Regions from separate parts of the Enterococcus saccharolyticus subsp. saccharolyticus genome, predicted to be linked through region 1. Evidence: a T-box and tRNA genes for the amino acid it is inferred to sense, from the RefSeq annotation. Region 1 holds a T-box; the other holds one or more tRNA genes.
The links. A T-box is a leader RNA that pairs with one kind of tRNA and senses whether it is charged. The one in region 1 lies ahead of serS (serine--tRNA ligase), so its partner is inferred to be a tRNA-Ser.

Region 1 (9,683 bases):
AAAATAAAATGCGAAAAATGCGGACATATTGTAATGTTACCGCGTCGCGAATTCGAAAAGAAAATGAAAAAAATTCTAGAAAAAAAAGAGAAAGAGTGAAGAAAACATGGCATTAACAGCTGGAATCGTTGGTTTACCGAACGTAGGAAAATCAACTTTATTTAACGCGATTACAAAAGCTGGTGCAGAAGCAGCAAACTATCCTTTTGCAACAATTGACCCTAACGTAGGAATGGTAGAAGTACCCGACTGGCGTTTGCAACGATTAACAGAATTGGTGAATCCAAAGAAAACTGTGCCAACCACATTTGAATTTACTGATATCGCAGGTATTGTAAAAGGTGCTAGTAAAGGTGAAGGATTAGGAAATCAATTCTTAAGCCATATTCGTCAAGTAGATGCCATCTGTCACGTTGTTCGTTGTTTTGATGATGAAAATATTATGCGTGAACAAAACCGTGAAGCCGATTTTGTTGATCCATTAGCGGATATTGATACCATCAATTTAGAGTTGATTTTAGCTGATTTAGATTCAGTCAATAAACGTTATACACGTGTTGCCAAGATTGCGAAAACAAAAGATAAAGATGCCTTAGCTGAATTAGCAATCTTGGATAAAATCAAACCTGTCTTAGAAGAAGGATTGTCTGCACGTACGATTGAATTCACTCAAGAAGAAGAAAAAATCGTGAAAACATTGTTCTTATTAACAACAAAACCAGTGTTATATGTAGCCAATGTTTCTGAAGATGAAGTCGCTGATGCTGACAGCAATGAGTATGTGAAACAAGTTCGTGAATTTGCGAAAAGTGAAAATGCGGAAGTGATTATCGTAAGTGCACGTGCCGAAGAAGAAATTGCCGAATTAGATGAAGAAGACAAAGTAGAATTCTTGGAAGCTTTAGGAATTGAAGAATCTGGATTGGATCAATTAATTCGCGCGGCATATGATTTATTAGGTTTAGCAACATACTTTACAGCTGGTGAACAAGAAGTACGTGCATGGACGTTCCGTAAAGGAATTAAAGCACCTCAAGCAGCAGGGATCATCCATTCTGACTTTGAACGTGGTTTTATCCGCGCTGAAACAGTCTCTTTTGAAGACTTAGATAAATATGGCAACATGCAAGCTGCTAAAGAAGCTGGACGTGTGCGTTTAGAAGGAAAAGAATATATTGTACAAGATGGCGATGTTATGTTATTCCGCTTTAATGTATAAACCAACGATTTTTGCATTAAAAGGCTACCAAACTAAGGAGCTAGTATGTTAAAATAGCCTGTGGAAATGTTGTTAGGGAAGGCGAAGGGAGAACCGAGAGTCATGGAACCAGAAACTCTGCGAGGATATGTTTCAGAAAATCGTGAATTAGAAAAACAATTAACAAAAAGAAACCAACAGTATATATTTGATTTAAAAAAATCATTAGAAGCAGCGAATTTATCGGAAGAAGAAAAAGCCATTGCTTTACACGAAATATTACCTATTTTAGTCAAAGAACAAAAAGGCGGACGTACTGCGCGCCAATTGTTTGGTACGGTTTCTGAACGAACAGAAGCAATCTTAAATAAACCAGAAGAAGTCAAAGAAACAAAACCTGTTATGATGTGGTTAGATAATACGTTATTAATCTTAGGTATTTTCGGTATCATGATGGGCATTATGGGTCTCTTTGCTCGTGATAGTGCACAAGTGTATGGAATTATCACGTTCATTTCAATGGCGATGGTCGGTGGTTGGGTCTTTTATATTATGTACAAATACATGTATCAATATGAACGTCCAGGCGCAGACAAATCACAACGTCCGAAAATGTGGAAGATTATGTTAATCTTAATGGGCTCATTCTTCTTATGGATTGCAACAATTGCAGTAACATCATTACTGCCAACATCTATCAATATCGTACTTGATCCAATTATTTTAGCTGTCATCGGTGCAGTAGCGATTGGATTACGTTACTACTTGAAGAAAAAATACAATATCGTGGGAAGTTTGTCTGTACCACGAAAATAATAGGAAACGAACAAAAGATCATTTCTGAGAAAGAAAAGATAGTTTGTTCGTTTTTTCTTACTGTTTTCTAAGCGAATCTATCTTTTTATTTTGAATAGTTGACTTATGGTATAATTTTTGCTATTTTCATTAAAATATAAAAAATTTGAGGAGTGGTTACGAAAATGTCCAACTGGGAAACAAAGTTCGTGAAAAAAGGATTGACTTTTGATGATGTATTGCTGATACCCGCTGAAAGTCATGTATTGCCAAATGATGTTGATATGAGTGTTCAATTAGCGAAGAATATCAAATTGAATATTCCAATTATTAGTGCCAGTATGGATACCGTAACAGATAGTAAAATGGCGATTGCGATGGCACGCCAAGGCGGTTTAGGTGTTATTCATAAAAATATGAGTATTGCTGCTCAAGCAGATGAAGTACGTAAAGTAAAACGTTCTGAAAGTGGTGTTATTATTGATCCATTCTTCTTAACACCTGACCATTTAGTTGCTGATGCCGAAGAATTAATGAGCCGTTACCGTATTAGTGGGGTTCCTGTTGTAGAGACTATGGAAAACCGCAAACTCGTCGGAATTATGACAAACCGTGATTTACGTTTTGTGACAGATTACAACATTCCAATTTACGATGTAATGACAAAAGAAGACTTAGTCACGGCACCTGTTGGAACATCTTTAAAAGATGCAGAGAAAATCTTACAAAAACATAAAATTGAAAAATTACCAATCGTTGATGAAGAAGGTCGTTTAAGTGGCTTAATTACCATCAAAGATATTGAAAAAGTGATTGAGTTCCCGAATGCAGCGAAAGATGAACATGGCCGTTTATTAGTTGCTGCAGCAGTTGGTGTCACAAGTGATACGTTTGAACGTGCCCAAGCCTTATTAGATGCGGGGGCTGACGCGATTGTGATTGATACAGCACATGGACACAGTGCCGGTGTGTTACGCAAAATCGAAGAAATTCGTGCAGAATTCCCTGAAGCAACTTTAATTGCTGGAAACGTAGCAACTGGGGAAGGAACAAAAGCCTTATATGATGCAGGCGTTGACGTAGTAAAAGTTGGTATTGGACCTGGTTCAATCTGTACAACGCGTGTCGTAGCTGGTGTTGGGGTTCCTCAATTAACAGCAATTTATGATGCCGCATCAGTTGCGCGCCAATATGGCAAAGCAATCATTGCTGACGGTGGGATTAAATATTCTGGTGATATCGTAAAAGCGTTAGCTGCTGGTGGATTTGCAGTTATGCTAGGTAGTATGTTAGCTGGTACAGACGAGTCTCCAGGTGAATTTGAAATCTTCCAAGGACGTCGTTTTAAAACATACCGTGGAATGGGTTCATTGGGCGCAATGGAAAAAGGTTCAAGCGACCGTTATTTCCAAGGGGGCGTCAATGAAGCAAATAAATTAGTTCCAGAAGGTATCGAAGGACGTGTAGCTTATAAAGGTAGCGCAGCAGATATTATCTTCCAAATGATTGGTGGGTTAAAATCTGGAATGGGGTACGTTGGTGCAGGGAACTTGAAAGAACTACGTGACAACGCACAATTCATTCAAATGAGTGGAAATGGACTGAAAGAATCACATCCACATGATGTCCAAATTACAAAAGAAGCGCCAAACTATTCTATCGAATCATAAAAAATAACCCGTTGTTTCCTTTCGTAGGAATCAACGGGTTTTTTATTAAATTTCACGAGCGTCTTTTTGTCCAAAATATTGATACAATGGTTTTTCTTTTTGTTCTAGTAATTGACTTGTTGTCACAAATTCATACCCTTGTGCACGTAAGTTATCAATCACTGTACCAACTGCATCAATTGTTGTAGGATGAATATCATGCATTAAGATAATTCCACCTTCAAAAGAAGTTTGGTTCACACGATCAATCACGGCATTTGTATTTTTAGAATCCCAATCGTAAGAATCGATATCCCATTGAATAATTGGCTTACCGATGATATCCGCAGATTCAGGACTAATCGCACCATATGGTGGACGTAATGTTCGAGGTAAAATCCCTGCTGCATTGTAAATGGCTTTATCCGTCATGCGAACTTGTTCAAGTAATTCTTCTTTTGGAATCGCATTTAATTGTGGATGTGAATATGAATGACTTGCAATCTCATGCCCTTGTTCATAGACATCTTTCACTATTTGTGGGAACTCTTCTGCCATTTGCCCTAACATAAAGAAAGTGGCTTTGACATTTTTCTCTGCTAAAATTTGTAAGAGACGAGGTGTGGTTTCAGCACCAGGACCATCATCAAAGGTTAAAGAGACATATTTTTTATTTGGGTCTAAATCAGTCGATTCTTCCGCCAATTGATTCGGATCAACTAAGTCTGTTTGGATAAAGGCTTGAATATCACGATAGGCAAGAGTCACTTCATCTACGCCAGTCTCATTTTTTGGTAAGTTGATTTGTAAATGTTCGGGTGTATAAGTCGCATCTTTAAAATCAAATCTTGGTAGAGCTAAGACCGCGTCTAAAATTTCTTGCGGATTTTCGGCATCATCCAATAATTTTTGTTGAATGACTTGTTGAATACCTAATAAATTGGCTTTAGAACCAATCAATGCTTTCGCAGTAATTTCTTCGCCAGAATCTGTATTGACATAAATTTCTTTTTCAGTGCGTTCTTGTTCTTTTTGGAATGTTTGCTCTTTTGTTTTCCAATCATACGTTTCTACATGTAATGCGTAGCTAGAAAGTTGATCGGTATGTGTTTGTTTTTCCACACAACCCACAACAACAGCTTGCTTAGGGTGTTTTAATTTTTTGCTTTCTTGTTTCATTAAATGTGTTAATTGTTCTTCCGTATTTTTATAAGGGAGTTTCTCCGTTTCTTTAGGAAGATAAATAATTTCTTTGATAGTATTGCTGTCATGTTCTTTTTTCTCACTAGGAAGGTCATTTTTTTCTAGCTCGGTATCAATTTGCGCGACTAGCTGACTAGTTTGATTTTCTAAGTTTTCTTGTAATTCATGGTCTTTTATTTTGTTATATACAGTATAAGTACCATAACTGACAAGCATTAGTACGCCAACCAGAAAGAAAATCCATAAAAAATCACGAGGGCTATTGAACGATTGTTTTGAGTGTCGGTTGCTGCGTCTATTTTCTTTATTTTCTGTAGTCATAATTTCTCTTCTTTCGTTTTTCTAAAAAGTAATCATTATCAATGTAACACGATTAAAATATTCAATCAATGAAAAAACCGCAAACGAAAGTATCGTTTACGGTTAATAGTCTATTTTTCGATTTTTGTTAAACCACCCATATATGGCACCAATACTTCTGGAATCGTTACACTTCCGTCGGCATTTTGATAATTTTCTAGAACAGCAGCAACTGTCCGACCAACAGCTAAGCCTGAACCATTTAAAGTATGCGCATATTGGATTTTGTTTTCAGCATCGCGGTAACGAATCATGGCACGACGCGCTTGGAAATCCTCACAGTTTGAACAAGAACTGATTTCGCGGTACGTATCTTGTGCGGGAATCCAAACTTCCAAATCATATGTTTTCGCAGCAGAGAAGCCCATATCACCGGTTGACAATGCCATGACACGATAAGGCAAGTCTAATTTTTGTAAAATTGATTCTGCATCTGCAGTCATTTTTTCTAATTCTTCATAAGAATGTTGCGCATCGCTGAATTTAACCATTTCTACTTTATTAAATTGGTGCAATCGAATTAAACCACGGGTATCACGACCAGCACTGCCGGCTTCTGAACGGAAAGCTGGACTTAATGCAGTGAAATAAATCGGTAATTGTTCTTGATCTAAAATTTCATTACTATAGTAGTTGGTTAATGGGACTTCCGCAGTGGGAATTAACGTTAAGTCAGTATTTTCTAATTGGAAAACATCTTCTTTAAATTTTGGAAATTGACCTGTACCAAACATTGCTTGGCTATTTACTGCATAAGGTGTAATCATTTCTGTATAACCATGTTCATAGATGTGTTGGTCTAACATGAAATTATACAAAGCGCGTTCCAAACGAGCGCCTAAACCAGTATAGTAAACAAAACGGCTACCAGAAACTTTGGCCCCACGTTCAAAATCTAAGATGCCTAAGTTTTCCGCAATTTCCCAGTGAGGTTTTGCTTCAAAATCTAATGTTTTTGGTTCACTCCAACGACGAACTTCAACATTATCATCTTCATCTTTGCCAATTGGTGTACTTTCATGTGGAATATTTGGTAGTGTCGTAGCAATGACCTTTAATTGTTCATCGATTTGGTTCACTTCACTATCCAACGCTTTAATTTTGCCACCAACTTCTTTCATTTCGGCAATTTTAGCTGCTGCATCTTCTTTATTTCGTTTCAATTGTGCAATTTCTGCAGAAACATCATTTCGGTATTTCTTTAAGTCTTCTACCTGCACTAATAAACTACGACGATCTTCATCTAACTTTAGAAACTCAGCAAGAACTTCTTCTGAAATCCCACGTGTCTTTAACTTTTCTTGGACAGTATCGAAATTTTGACGAATCATTTTAATATCTAACATCACTTTTCCTCCTATATATATGAATAAAATAAAAAAACTATTCCATCCCCAGCAAAATAGCTTGGGACGAAATAGTTGTTCGCGGTGCCACCCAAGTTCGGCAAATAGCCGCACTTGACCTCGTAACCTGAGGGAAGGTTCTTTCTTTCAAAAGACGCATCTAAGAACTGGATTCCAAATTAACAACTACTGATTTCCACCAACCATCAGCTCTCTATAAGCAGACTAACTTGTACTAGGTTCTTTGCATATTCTTTATTTAATTGGTTTTAGCATAGCCGAATTTTGTGTTTTCGTCAACCGTTGTTCTTAGGATACGGTAGTTTATTCCGATGTACTGGCAGATGAATGATAAATGCTGTCCAGGCATGGGATGATTTGGCATAAATGTAGCCACCATGTAAAGCAACAATGCTTTGTGCAATAGCTAATCCTAGACCAGTACCACCGGTTTCTTGTGAACGGGATTCTTCCACTCGATAAAAGCGATCAAAAAGTGAATCAAGTGCCCGTTTAGGAATCATTTTGCCATTATTTTTAACAGTTATCACTACTTCTGTTCCCACTTTTTCGACATCTATCACAATTTTCGTTGCACCTTTTCCATATTTTAAAGCATTGGTTAATAGGTTATTAAAGACACGGACTAATTTTTCCGTATCTCCATCCATTAAAATTTGAGCAGGACGCGCAATTGTTTGCACTTCGATGCCTTTTTTGCTTGCCTCTAATTCAAAATCAGCAGCTAATTGCTCCACCAGTTGTACCATATCAAATTTAATCAGATTGACTGGTACACTAGGTTGTCTGACTTTAGTATATTCGAACAAATCATCAACGAGCGATTTCATTTGTTTGGCTTTGACATATGCTGTGTGGGTATATTTTAATAAATCTTCTTCTGAATGATATTGTCGATCTTCGATTAATCCTAAATACCCAATAATAGAGGTTAGAGGGGTTCGAATATCGTGACTAACATTGGTAATCAGTTCGTCTTTGGATTTTTCAATCTTTCTTTCTTCTTCAATTGCCGCCACAGTACTATCCACTAATCCATTAATACTACTTACAACACGATTCAAATCGCCACGCAATTCAAACGGAATGCGATGATCATAATTTCCTTCTGCAATATAGTGAAGTTCACTAATAATGTGTCGTAGTTGCATTTGGCGATAACGACGAATTAAACGCCAATATAAAAACGCAATGTCTAACACTAGAAAAACAGGTACTAAAATATTTTTTCCACTTAAAAAGATTTCGGTGTCGAAATTTTCAACGAAACTATTACGTGATTCAAAGATTGCTTCATTTAACGCAGGTGTGTTTGTTACAATAGAAGAAAGAATCATCAAAATAGCAATATTTACAATCACCAGTAGGATAATCGTAATAATAGCTTCGGCAAACAGTTCACTGATTTCTTTTGACGTAAGCGTGATTCGTTTTCTTTTTTCTGCTTTATTTTGCATCTATTTTGTATCCAACTCCCCATACGGTTTGAATGATTTTTTCGCCACCAGTTGCTTCTTCAATCTTGTCGCGTAAATGGCTAACATGCACCATAACTGTTTTTGCGGAGACAACACTTTCTTGTTTCCAAACACGCTCAAAAATTTCATCTGCGCTAAAGACACGATTTGGATGTGACGCAAGTAAATATAAAATCCCAAATTCTAAAGCAGTTAATTGAATCTCTTTCCCATCGATGGTCTTTACTTCATGTGAATCACGATTGATAATCAACGAACTGACTTCTAATACATCGGGTTGGGCAGAAGCAACTTGCATTTTTGTGCGACGTAATAGCGACTTCACGCGAGCCATGACTTCTAAGGGATTAAAAGGTTTTGTAACATAGTCATCAGCACCAGCAACCAATCCTTTAATTTTATCCATGTCTGTCGTTTTGGCAGTTAACATAATGATTGGAATTTGTGATTCTTTGCGAAGTGTTTTTACAACTTGCATACCATCCACTTCGGGCATCATAATATCCAAGATTAATAGTTCAATATCTGGTGTTGTGCGAACTTTCGATAGTGCTTCTTTCCCATCGTAAGCTTTTACTGGTTCGTATCCTTCATTATGTAAGTAGATACTAATCAGTTCAACAATCTCTTTATCATCATCTGCGACTAAAATTTTCATATAATGTCCTCCTATAGAACAATAGTATTTAATTGTATTTTATCAAAAAACAGTAAAAATAGATAAATTTCCACTTAATCTTTAGAGAATATAAGGAATTATAAAAGAGAACAAAAGACAAAGACGAACATTGCGTTGTTGAAATAGAAAATAGTCTCGATATTTTTAGATAAAAACGAACAAAAACAGAGGTGATTATAAAAGAAAGGGATGTAATCAGAAACGTTGCTGTATCAATGTTTTTTCTGTTGACGAATAATGGAAAACTTGGTATATTATTACATGTCCTCAGCGATAAACAAATCATTAACTTTTTTGAAAAAAAGAGTTGACGAAGCAAATGACAAATGATATTATAACAAAGTCGTCAAAAACAAAACAATTAAATAAGTTGATACACTAACTAAATTAATTGAAAAAAGTTGTTGACAAATAACAATTCATTTGTTAATATGATTAAGTTGCTGTTGAGTGATTTAATTTTACTTAACAAACTTTTAAATAAAACAGTTGACATTCATTTGTTAATCTGATATGATTTAAAAGTTGCTAATACAGCAAATGTAGACCTTTGAAAACTGAACAAAGTAAGCAAACGAACCAATTGTGTAGGACACTTCTACGAGGTAGAAGTTATACAACAAGCAAGCAAATAGCTAGCAAAGTTAATTTTTATGAGCTTAACAATCGTAAGATTGTTTCAAATTTTTTTATGAGAGTTTGATCCTGGCTCAGGACGAACGCTGGCGGCGTGCCTAATACATGCAAGTCGAACGCTTCTTTTCCGCCGAACTTCGGTTCATTGGAAAAGAGGAGTGGCGAACGGGTGAGTAACACGTGGGTAACCTGCCCATCAGAGGGGGATAACACTTGGAAACAGGTGCTAATACCGCATAACGCTTTTTCTCGCATGAGAGAAAGCTGAAAGGCGCTTTTGCGTCACTGATGGATGGACCCGCGGTGCATTAGCTAGTT
Region 2 (9,683 bases), 830 kb from region 1:
ACCCCGCTTTTAGTTCAGGTGCCGTTTGCTTAATTTCTTCAATCATTTGGAAAGACAAGCTTTGAATGATATGGCCTTTCTCAATTAAGCGCTCTTCGTATTTATCTAAGAAGGTTTGTACCAAATGAGACACATCTTTTTTCTGGGTTTTAATTTCGACCATTAACGGTTGTTCCAATTGATCCGCAACATCAAGATACTCATCGAATGTGCTAATTCTTGCTGTTTTTCCGTTTTCTTTTACAGTTAATGCCAAGGCTTCTTCCAAGGTAGATTCCTCTGGTTTTTGACGAAAACCGGTGAGAGCTTTGAAATTAAAATCATGGTAAACGATAAATTCATTATCTGTGGTTAACTGCACATCCATCTCAATATAATTGGGATGGAATTCTTTGCTCGTTTTTTCTAAAGCCGCAATCGAATTTTGGACGCCGTTACTATCACTCACACCGCGATGAGAAACAGTCGTAGGTGTTTTTAAGTTGAAGTTTGTTAGATAGTTATGATTGTATAGACTCACACCGACACCAAAAAAGATGGCAACAACTAAAAAGGTCGTTTGCATAAATTCGGAAAATCGAGTAGGTGCATGTTCTTCCATCATAAACCATTTGGGAATTTCTGGTAAAAATCCTTCATCATCCATAAAATCAATCGTGACATAAAAAACGGCGACCGTTGATAAGACGATATTGATTAATAGAATAAATTGCAATAAGGTCATCGCAAAAACGGCACTAATTAACGAATAATCAGGCAAGAAAGACTCCACAAGCACTTGCGCTGAAATAACTAAGAAAAATCCCAGTGATGCCAACAACAAAGTACTACCAGTGATGATAACAAATTGGGCAATAATGGCAAAAAAACGTTTTTTCGTTAAACGCCAACTTTCTTTTACGGCTAATTTAAAGGGACGATCCCGTAAAATCATTTCTGGTAAAGCGAAAATTACCCGAATACCTAAATAAATCATTGCTACATAAAATAAGACAAAAGAAGAAACAATGACTAATCGATTGGCAAAAATGAAATCAACGATAAATGCCGGAATTTTGACTTTTGAGAGTAAGTCCGAATGAAACGAAAACCCACCAATCGGCAAAATTAAAAAGAAGTAAAAAAAGAAAAATAGAATAGTTTCAATTCGCACTTTTTTTAATTGTAAAAAGGTGACGCTTAATAATTGCATTAAGCGAATCGGTTGCTGTTTTTTGATAAAATAAACACTTAATAATAAAAAGGTAAACTCAAAAAAAACAGCTAGGACAATTGCAATTAAAACAACGAGTAAAGAAAGTGACACCCATGGATGATGTACGAGAATTTCACCGATATTATCAAATGAGATGTAATTGATTTGCCCTCGCCGCAAAATAAATTTGGTGGAACTGCTGAGCAATGGTATGAGTAAAAAAAGCATAAAACCATGCATCAGTAACACGTTTTTAAAATAAGACCGTGTGCCCAGTAAAAAATCTCTGGTATTGATGAGACTATGTTTTAAATAATTCACTGTAATCACCTTTTTTCTATTCATGATTCTTTCATCATACTACAAAAAAAAAAGCTATCCAAGATTTTTGGATAGCTTGTTTTGGTTTTAGAATAACTGTGTTAAGAATGAGCTACCATAGACTAAACCCATACTATAAAGTAGGATGGAGGCTGGTTTTGCTAGTAAAATAATCCAAATATATTTCTTTACAGAAATGTTGGTCAATCCCGCCATAAGACATAAGGCATCATCTGGCGCAACGGGTAGGAAAATTGCTAGAGCAAATAATTTATCAAAGCGACTTTGGTTGTCTAACCAACCCGCATATTTATCATAAGTTTTTTCACTGACTAAACGTAGTACCAGCGGTTTACCATATTGGCGACTTAATAAGAAGATAATAATCGAACCAACACAGATACCGATATAGTTATAAATAAATCCTTCGACAGGGCCAAATAATAATACACCTGCTGCTAAGGAAATCCCACCTGGAATAATAGGGACAATTACTTGTAGAATTTGAATGAAGATAAACAAAATAGGTCCAGTAAGTGTCGATTGTCCGACGAGACTTTGTAAAGCATTCATATCTTTAAAGACACCTAGTTGGAAGAAATAAACAGTTAAAATAATCGAGACTGCCATCCCACTAAATGAAATCAAGTTTAGAATTTTCTTGGTTGTTGTTACGCTCATGAATAGACACTTCCTTTGCCGTATTTATCTTGATTATAATCGCAAACAATCAAAAAAGCATACATCCAAAGACTGAATTTCAGTTAATTTATCTTTTTGTTAAACTTTTTATGGAGTGTACTTTTTTTCCACTTTATTATAATTCGTTCCACAAGACTTGTCATCATGAAAGCGCTAGCGATGCTGCCAGCTGTGACCATGACAATCATAATATTTTCAAAGGCAACTGTGTTATTTCCCAAAACTAATTCACGCACAGCTTTATACGCAGGGCCACCTGGTACTAGAGGAACTAAACTGGGAATATTAAAAATAATCATGGGAATTCGTTTTTTACGTGAAAAGAAAATACTGAAACACCCAATTACAAAAGTAGCTAAAAAATTTGCCACACCTAACCCACCACCGTGTGAGTGAATCCCTACATAAATGAGCCAACCAATACAACCTGTAATCCCACTTGCTAACAGCGCGCGGCGAGGAATATTTGTCAGAACGCCAAAAGCTACCGTACTAAAAAAGCTAGCTATAATATGAACGAAAAGCATCATAAAATATCCCCTCCAAACAGCATAAAAACAGTCGCAATGCCCACACCAATGGAGGCGGCAATGATAATAGCTTCTGTTCCACGAGCAAGTCCGCTAATTAAATGTCCCGCAAGGATATCTCGAAATGAGTTTGTAATAGCCACACCAGGAACTAAAGGCATCACAGCGCCAATAATAATGTTGTCGACATTACTTGCCCAGTTAAGTCTGACACACAATAACGCAAGGGCGCCAATAATAAAAGACGCTAAAAAATTATCAAAAAATTGTAATTTTAATGTTTTATTGGCATAATAATTCGCAGAAAAACCAATCATACCAATAATAAAAGTTGCTATAAAATCATAAGAGGAACCACCGAAAGCATACATCAATAGACAACTCATGACACCCGCACAAACAATTTGTAACCAAATTGGAAACATCGGTGTTTCATAATCAATTTTTTTTAGCGAATTGTGTAACGTCAGCAAATCAATTTTATGTTCGGCAAATTCACGAGACAGTTGATTGACTGCAACAACTTTTTCTAAATTAATGGATCGACTACCAACATTTTCAACTTGGGTATAGTGGCTGTTTCGCAGCCCCATAAAGATGCCTGTTGCAGTCACATAGCTGACACTATTGGGTTCATTTGCATTCGTGGCGATACGTTTCATCGTATCTTCTACCCGATAGACCTCCGAACCACTTTCCATCATAATTTTTCCAGCCAACAAACAGGTTTCTACTACTAACTCTTTTGATGCAGTCATTTCTAAGCTCCTTTATCTAATTTATTTGATAGAAATGTTTTGTAAAGATGGTTTTATTCTATCCGTTTGCTTAGAAACCTACAAGAATAGTTTGCTTAAATTTAATAACATAACGGTTAAATTTGAATATTTTCTTTCATGTCTTTTCCGAAAATTTACAAAAAAACTCTTGTTAAAATGAAAACAGAGTGTTAGTAAACCTTGAAAGAATCATTTTTTTAATGAAAAAAGTGATTTTTAATTTTTTAATAAAAACCCTTTAAAAAATAGCGAATGTCGGTTAAAATAACATTAACAGATTAAATTTTGATGAGGGGGGTTACTATGCGACATAAAGTATATACACGTGAACATATCTTAAAAGCAGCTTATGAAGTAATTGCGAAAGATGGATTTACGAATTTCACTGCTCGAAACGTGGCAAAGAAAATGGGGGTCTCTACTCAACCCATTTATCTTGAATTTAAAAATATGCAGGATTTAAAAAACACGCTTGTTGAAACAGTTTATGAAGATTTAAAGAAGAAAGTTTTTTCTGTTGAGCATACAGGTGATAAATTGATGGATTTAGCGATTAATTATATTGATTTATCGCAAAAAAGTCCGAAGTTATTTATTGCTTTATTTATTGATAACTACGGTGGTGGGAAGTTGATGTATGACCAAGCCTATGAACATTTTCGTCACACGATTCATGATCACGAAGAATATGCCAACTTATCAGAAGAACACTTAAAAGCACTGCATACAGGAATCTGGATTTCTGTAACAGGAGTAGCGGCGTTGATGTCTTCGGGTGTTATCGAACCAACGCGTCAGCAAATTATTACCGTTGTCCAACAAACCATTGATTCTATTTTAGCGATTGAAGCAAAAAAACAAGAAAACAACGAATAAAAAAAGCTGTCCGACTTCTATTGAATTGAGTTGGACAACTTTTTTGTATTGTATAAGGAGAGTACGGGATTTGAACCCGTGCACCGCTTAACGCGGCTCGCTGGATTTCGAGTCCAGTGCATTACCACTCTGCCAACTCTCCGTGCCGTTATTATTTTCTTCCTTTTCTTGAAAAAAAGCAAGAAAAAACCGTCGAGGATAGCCTCTGACGGTCAAGTTATAGTGCAAGATATTTTTCAAGATAATTTGCGAGACCATCTTCATCATTCGTTTTATTTGTGATATCGTTAGCAATACCTTTTAATTGTTCGATACCATTGCTCATAGCCACACCCCAACCTGCGTAGTCGAGTAGTTCCAAATCATTATGTTCATCACCAAATGCGATGACATCTTTTTGATCAATCTGTAAGGAATCAGCAATAACTGAGACAGACATCGCTTTTTGCACGCCTTTAGGTACAATCTCTAAAATGGCGTTAGGGCCACCCCAGGTACGGACATCAATTTTATTTTCAAATTGTTTTGAAAGAGCATCTGAAACCTGTGCTGAAAATTGATGTTGCGTTTTAATTAATAGCGAAGTTGGATTAGTTGTTAAATTAGAAAATAAGTTGGCTTCGGTTACTTTATCTGTTGCAAAAAAGTGACCTTCAAAATCATTTAAATCATTGATAAAAAATGTTTCACGGTTTTCAGCGGCAACGAAATCTAAATTTAATTTTTCTTTTTGTGCCAAAATTTCAAAAGCAATATCTTTTTCAATAGATAATTCTCGTTCAAATTCCCATTTTTGATAAGGTTTGTGGACAAGTGCGCCATTGAAGTTCACCATCGGCGTGTCTAGCTTTAATTGACGATAAAATTGTTCGCTCATGCGAAATGGGCGTCCAGTGGCAATACTTACATAGTGCCCAGCTTTGATTGCTTTTCCTAAAACTTCGGCTGTTCGGGAGCTAATGAGAGACTGACTGTTTAAGGTTGTTCCATCTAAATCGATAGCGATTAATTTTTGAGACATAAAAGGATTCCTTTCTTTAATGAAATGCTCACCCAAAGTGTAACATATTCTAACGATTTGACAAATATCGGCACTTAAAAACAGTTTTATCTCTCTAGTGATGAGAAAAAATAGTGGCTAAACACGAACGATTTGTATATTTATCAAATATTTTGTTAATAAAATGTTGAAAAAACATTTGAGGCTAACTATAATCAGTAATTGTTCAGCGGAAAGCTTAAAATTGCCTTTATTTTCTTTTTTCTTTCTGAGGTCTAATTATATTTAGGAGTGAAGATGTATCATGGAAAAGTTTTTCAAATTAAAGGAAAACAAAACAACTGTATCAACAGAATTCGTCGCGGGGATTACAACCTTTTTTGCAATGAGCTATATTTTATTTGTTAATCCGTCTATTTTATCGGCATCAGGTATGCCATTTCAGGCTGTGTTCTTAGCAACGATTATTGCATCAATCATCGGTACTTTGATTATGGGACTATTTGCAAATGTGCCTTATGCACAAGCACCAGGAATGGGCTTAAATGCTTTTTTCACGTTTACAGTCGTGTTTGGTCTAGGGTATACATGGCAACAAGCATTAGCGATGGTCTTTATTTGTGGATTAATTAACATTTTTATTACGATTACTAAAATTCGTAAAATGATTATCCGTGCGATTCCTGAAAGCATGCAAAATGCTATTGGTGGCGGGATTGGTATCTTTGTTGCTTATGTAGGTCTTAAAAATGCAAATTTATTAAATTTTTCAGCGAGTTCAGATGTGATTACCAGTTCTGCTGTTGAAAACGGTGAGGCTGTAAATGTCACAATGAGTGGTGGGATTGTTCCAGCATTAACCAACTTCAATAATGCACCCGTGTTGCTGTCATTAATTGGTTTAGTTTTGATGACTGTTTTGGTTGTGATGAATGTTCGTGGAGCGGTCTTATTAGGAATTGTTGGGACAACGATTATTGGAATTTTGATGGGTGTGGTTGATTTAAGCAGCATTGATTGGAAAGCTAATTCATTAGGTAGTTCTATTGGTGAATTAAAAACCACATTTGGGGCAGCTTTTGGAGCAGAAGGGATGCAATCTTTGTTTAGTGACTCTTCTAAAATTCCGCAAGTGGTGATGACGATTATTGCGTTTAGTTTATCAGATACGTTTGATACGATTGGGACCTTCATTGGAACAGGTCGCCGTACCGGTATTTTCTCTAAAGAAGATGAAGCAGCTTTGGAAGATAGCAAAGGTTTTAGCACAAAAATGGATCGTGCATTGTTTGCCGATGCTGCAGCTACTTCTATTGGAGCAATTTTTGGTACCTCAAATACTACGACATTCGTTGAATCCGCAGCTGGAATCGGTGCTGGCGGGCGTACAGGTTTAACTTCTGTTGTTGTAGCGGGATTATTTGCTTTAAGTAGTTTATTCTCACCATTGATTGCGATTGTGCCAGCACAAGCAACAGCACCCGCTTTAATTTTAGTCGGGGTCATGATGATGGCATCCTTTAAAGATATTGAATGGACTAATTTAGAAGAGGCTGTCCCAGCTTTCTTCGCATCAATCTTTATGGGCCTATGTTACAGCATTTCTTATGGAATTGCAGTCGGATTCATTTTCTTCGCAATTGTTAAAGTAGTCAAAGGCAAAGCTAACGAAGTCTCACCAATTTTATGGTTTGTCAATGCGTTGTTTATTTTGAATTTTATTATTTTAGCATTATTAGGTTAAAACCCAACACTCTTCATTTTTTTGAAGAGTGTTTTTTTGTCTAAAAGAGTAGAAGGTTGAAGAGTTTTCTTTAAACTTCTATAATAAATGTAAGAGATTAAAAAAGTTTAATCATAAAGGGAGCTTTTCGTGGAAACAACGAGCGACCTTTTTCTATTGGTTAAAAAATAATGAAATTTTTTTGTAACGAACGCTTCTCTCGGTATTTCGGTTTAATGAGTTTGAAAATTCATGAAAATAGTCTATATTTGAGTAGAAAGAAGGTTTGTGTATGAAAGTAGATTGGAAAAGAAATTTACTAATTTCTTGGATAGGCTGTTTCTTTACAGGAGCGAGTTTTAGTTTAGTTATGCCTTTTATTCCCATATATATTGAGGAGTTAGGGGCACCCAAAAATCAGATTGAGCTTTTCTCAGGGTTGGCGATTTCAGTAACGGCATTTGCCGCAGCAATTGTTGCACCCATTTGGGGGAATTTAGCCGATCAAAAAGGTCGTCGTTTGATGATGATTCGGGCATCGATTGGGATGACACTAACAATGGGGTCATTAGCGTTTGTGCCGAACGTTTATTGGTTGTTAATTATGCGTTTCTTTACAGGTGTGTTATCTGGTTATGTGCCAAATGCCACGGCATTGATAGCTTCTCAAGCACCACGTGAAAAAAGTGGTTGGGCATTAGGAACCTTGGCAACAGGCGCGATTGCAGGTAATTTAATTGGTCCTTCGATGGGCGGTGCTCTTGCTGAAGGTTTTGGGATTAAAAATGTTTTTATCATTACCGGAGTTGTTCTATTTATCACGTCGTTATTAACTATTTTCATGGTGAAAGAAGATTTTGTACCGATTGAAAAACAAGAAATGCTGACAATGAAGCAATTGTTTGAAAAAATGACAAATTCACAAGTCATGATTGGTTTATTTATTACTTCGTTAATTCTACAAATTGGTATTACAAGCATTAGTCCAATTTTAACGTTGTATATTCGTCAGTTAAGTGGTGATACGGGAAATGTGTTGTTTGTCAGTGGGATGATTGTTTCGATTGCAGGTGTCTCTGCCATTATTTCCTCCCCCATTTTGGGCCGATTGGGTGATCGAATTGGAAATCATAAAATTTTATTAGGTGGTCTAGTGTTTTCTTTACTTTGCTTTATTCCCATGGGCTTTGTTCAAACACCTTTTCAATTAGGTGTGTTGCGATTTTTACTAGGTTTTTCAACAGGGGCGTTAATGCCTTCCGTTAATACCTTGATTAGTAAAATTTCGCCGCCAGAAGGAGTTAGTCGAATTTATAGTTACAATCAAATGTTTATGAATTTTGGTCAAGTACTTGGACCTTTAGTTGGATCTACAGTGGCGCATAGCATGGGTTATCCAGCAGTGTTTTGGGTAACCAGTTGCTTTGTAGGGTTTAACATTTGTTTGTCACTAGTTAATTTTAGAAAGTATTTGAAAAAAGATACAATTAGTTGAAAAGAAAAAAAAACCAGTTACAATAAAATGTAACTGGTCTTTTTTATGCTTGTTTTTTCTCTTTTGGTACGGCAAATTCTCCAATGATGATGACAAAAATTGCTACGATAATAGAAGCGATTAAGGTCATTTTGAAATCGTAAGGAGATTTAGATAAAGCCCCGCCAAGGAAACCAACGATTTGACCTAACACGATTGCCCAAACAAACGTTACAATGTAGTGCATTGCTACACCTTCTTTCAAACTTGAAATGTTGCTTTTAGTTTACCACATTTTTAAGACTTGTAAAGATTTTCACGTTTTTCAATAAAGAATATTATTTAGGAGGAATCCATATGACACGTGCCGCGCAATTAACGACAACGACGGCGTATTCTTTGCTACAAAGTACGATTAAAATTCCTCAATACGTCACTCTAGCGAAACAACTCGGGTATCAACAATTAGGTATGACCGATAGCGATAATTTACATGGTGCTTTAGAATTTATGCAAGCCTGCCAAAAAGAAGGGATGAAAGGGATTGTGGGGTTATTCTTGCGGTATCAATCACCAATCACCGAACAAGAACACGCCATTTTTCTATTCGCTAAAAATTATGCAGGCTACCAACAATTAATGAAACTTTCTAGTCAAAAAATGATTACAGGAGCTGTGTCATTAGAGTCATTCAAACCCATGGATGATGTGATTGCAGTATTGCCGAATGAAAATGAGTTAACAGTGTTGTTTTCAAGTGATGTGCAACAAGCTACCAAACGTTTGCAAGCATTTCAAGAACAGTTTGGTAACGATGACTTCTTTTATGGCATTGCTTATCAACAACCTATTTTACCTGTCCAAGAATGGCTTGCTTCACAACGAGTAGCGCCTGCAGCGTACCATTTAATTAATTCATTGCATAAAGAAGAAGCTTTTGCGGTGAATGTCTTGCATCGCATTAAAGAGGGCACTCAAATAGAGGATTTACGGCAAGAAATTGAACAGCTGACCGATCACAGTTTAAGCGCAGCTAACCAGCAACAAGCGTGGTATGCGGAACATTTTCCAGAAGCTTGGCAA

Region 2: it has a tRNA-Ser gene. The T-box ahead of serS (serine--tRNA ligase) is inferred to sense a tRNA for this amino acid. The anticodon was not compared.

The regions. Positions count from the first base shown of each region.
Region 1 is NZ_CP118957.1:2,598,473-2,608,155, reverse strand. It holds gene PYW32_RS13220 (DUF951 domain-containing protein) at 1-99, shown strand, start outside; gene ychF (redox-regulated ATPase YchF) at 107-1,219, shown strand; gene PYW32_RS13210 (DUF1129 domain-containing protein) at 1,322-2,014, shown strand; gene guaB (IMP dehydrogenase) at 2,179-3,663, shown strand; gene PYW32_RS13200 (polysaccharide deacetylase family protein) at 3,709-5,166, opposite strand; gene serS (serine--tRNA ligase) at 5,277-6,551, opposite strand; T-box leader at 6,611-6,810, opposite strand; gene PYW32_RS13190 (sensor histidine kinase) at 6,848-8,029, opposite strand; gene croR (response regulator transcription factor CroR) at 8,019-8,708, opposite strand; rRNA gene PYW32_RS13180 (16S ribosomal RNA) at 9,417-9,683, shown strand, end outside.
Region 2 is NZ_CP118957.1:808,224-817,906, forward strand. It holds gene PYW32_RS04275 (glycerophosphoryl diester phosphodiesterase membrane domain-containing protein) at 1-1,516, opposite strand, end outside; gene PYW32_RS04280 (TVP38/TMEM64 family protein) at 1,604-2,197, opposite strand; gene PYW32_RS04285 (threonine/serine exporter family protein) at 2,281-2,748, opposite strand; gene PYW32_RS04290 (threonine/serine exporter family protein) at 2,745-3,506, opposite strand; gene PYW32_RS04295 (TetR/AcrR family transcriptional regulator) at 3,831-4,403, shown strand; tRNA gene PYW32_RS04300 (tRNA-Ser) at 4,459-4,545, opposite strand; gene PYW32_RS04305 (Cof-type HAD-IIB family hydrolase) at 4,621-5,424, opposite strand; gene PYW32_RS04310 (NCS2 family permease) at 5,708-7,147, shown strand; gene PYW32_RS04315 (multidrug efflux MFS transporter) at 7,419-8,621, shown strand; gene PYW32_RS04320 (YjzD family protein) at 8,665-8,847, opposite strand; gene dnaE (DNA polymerase III subunit alpha) at 8,958-9,683, shown strand, end outside.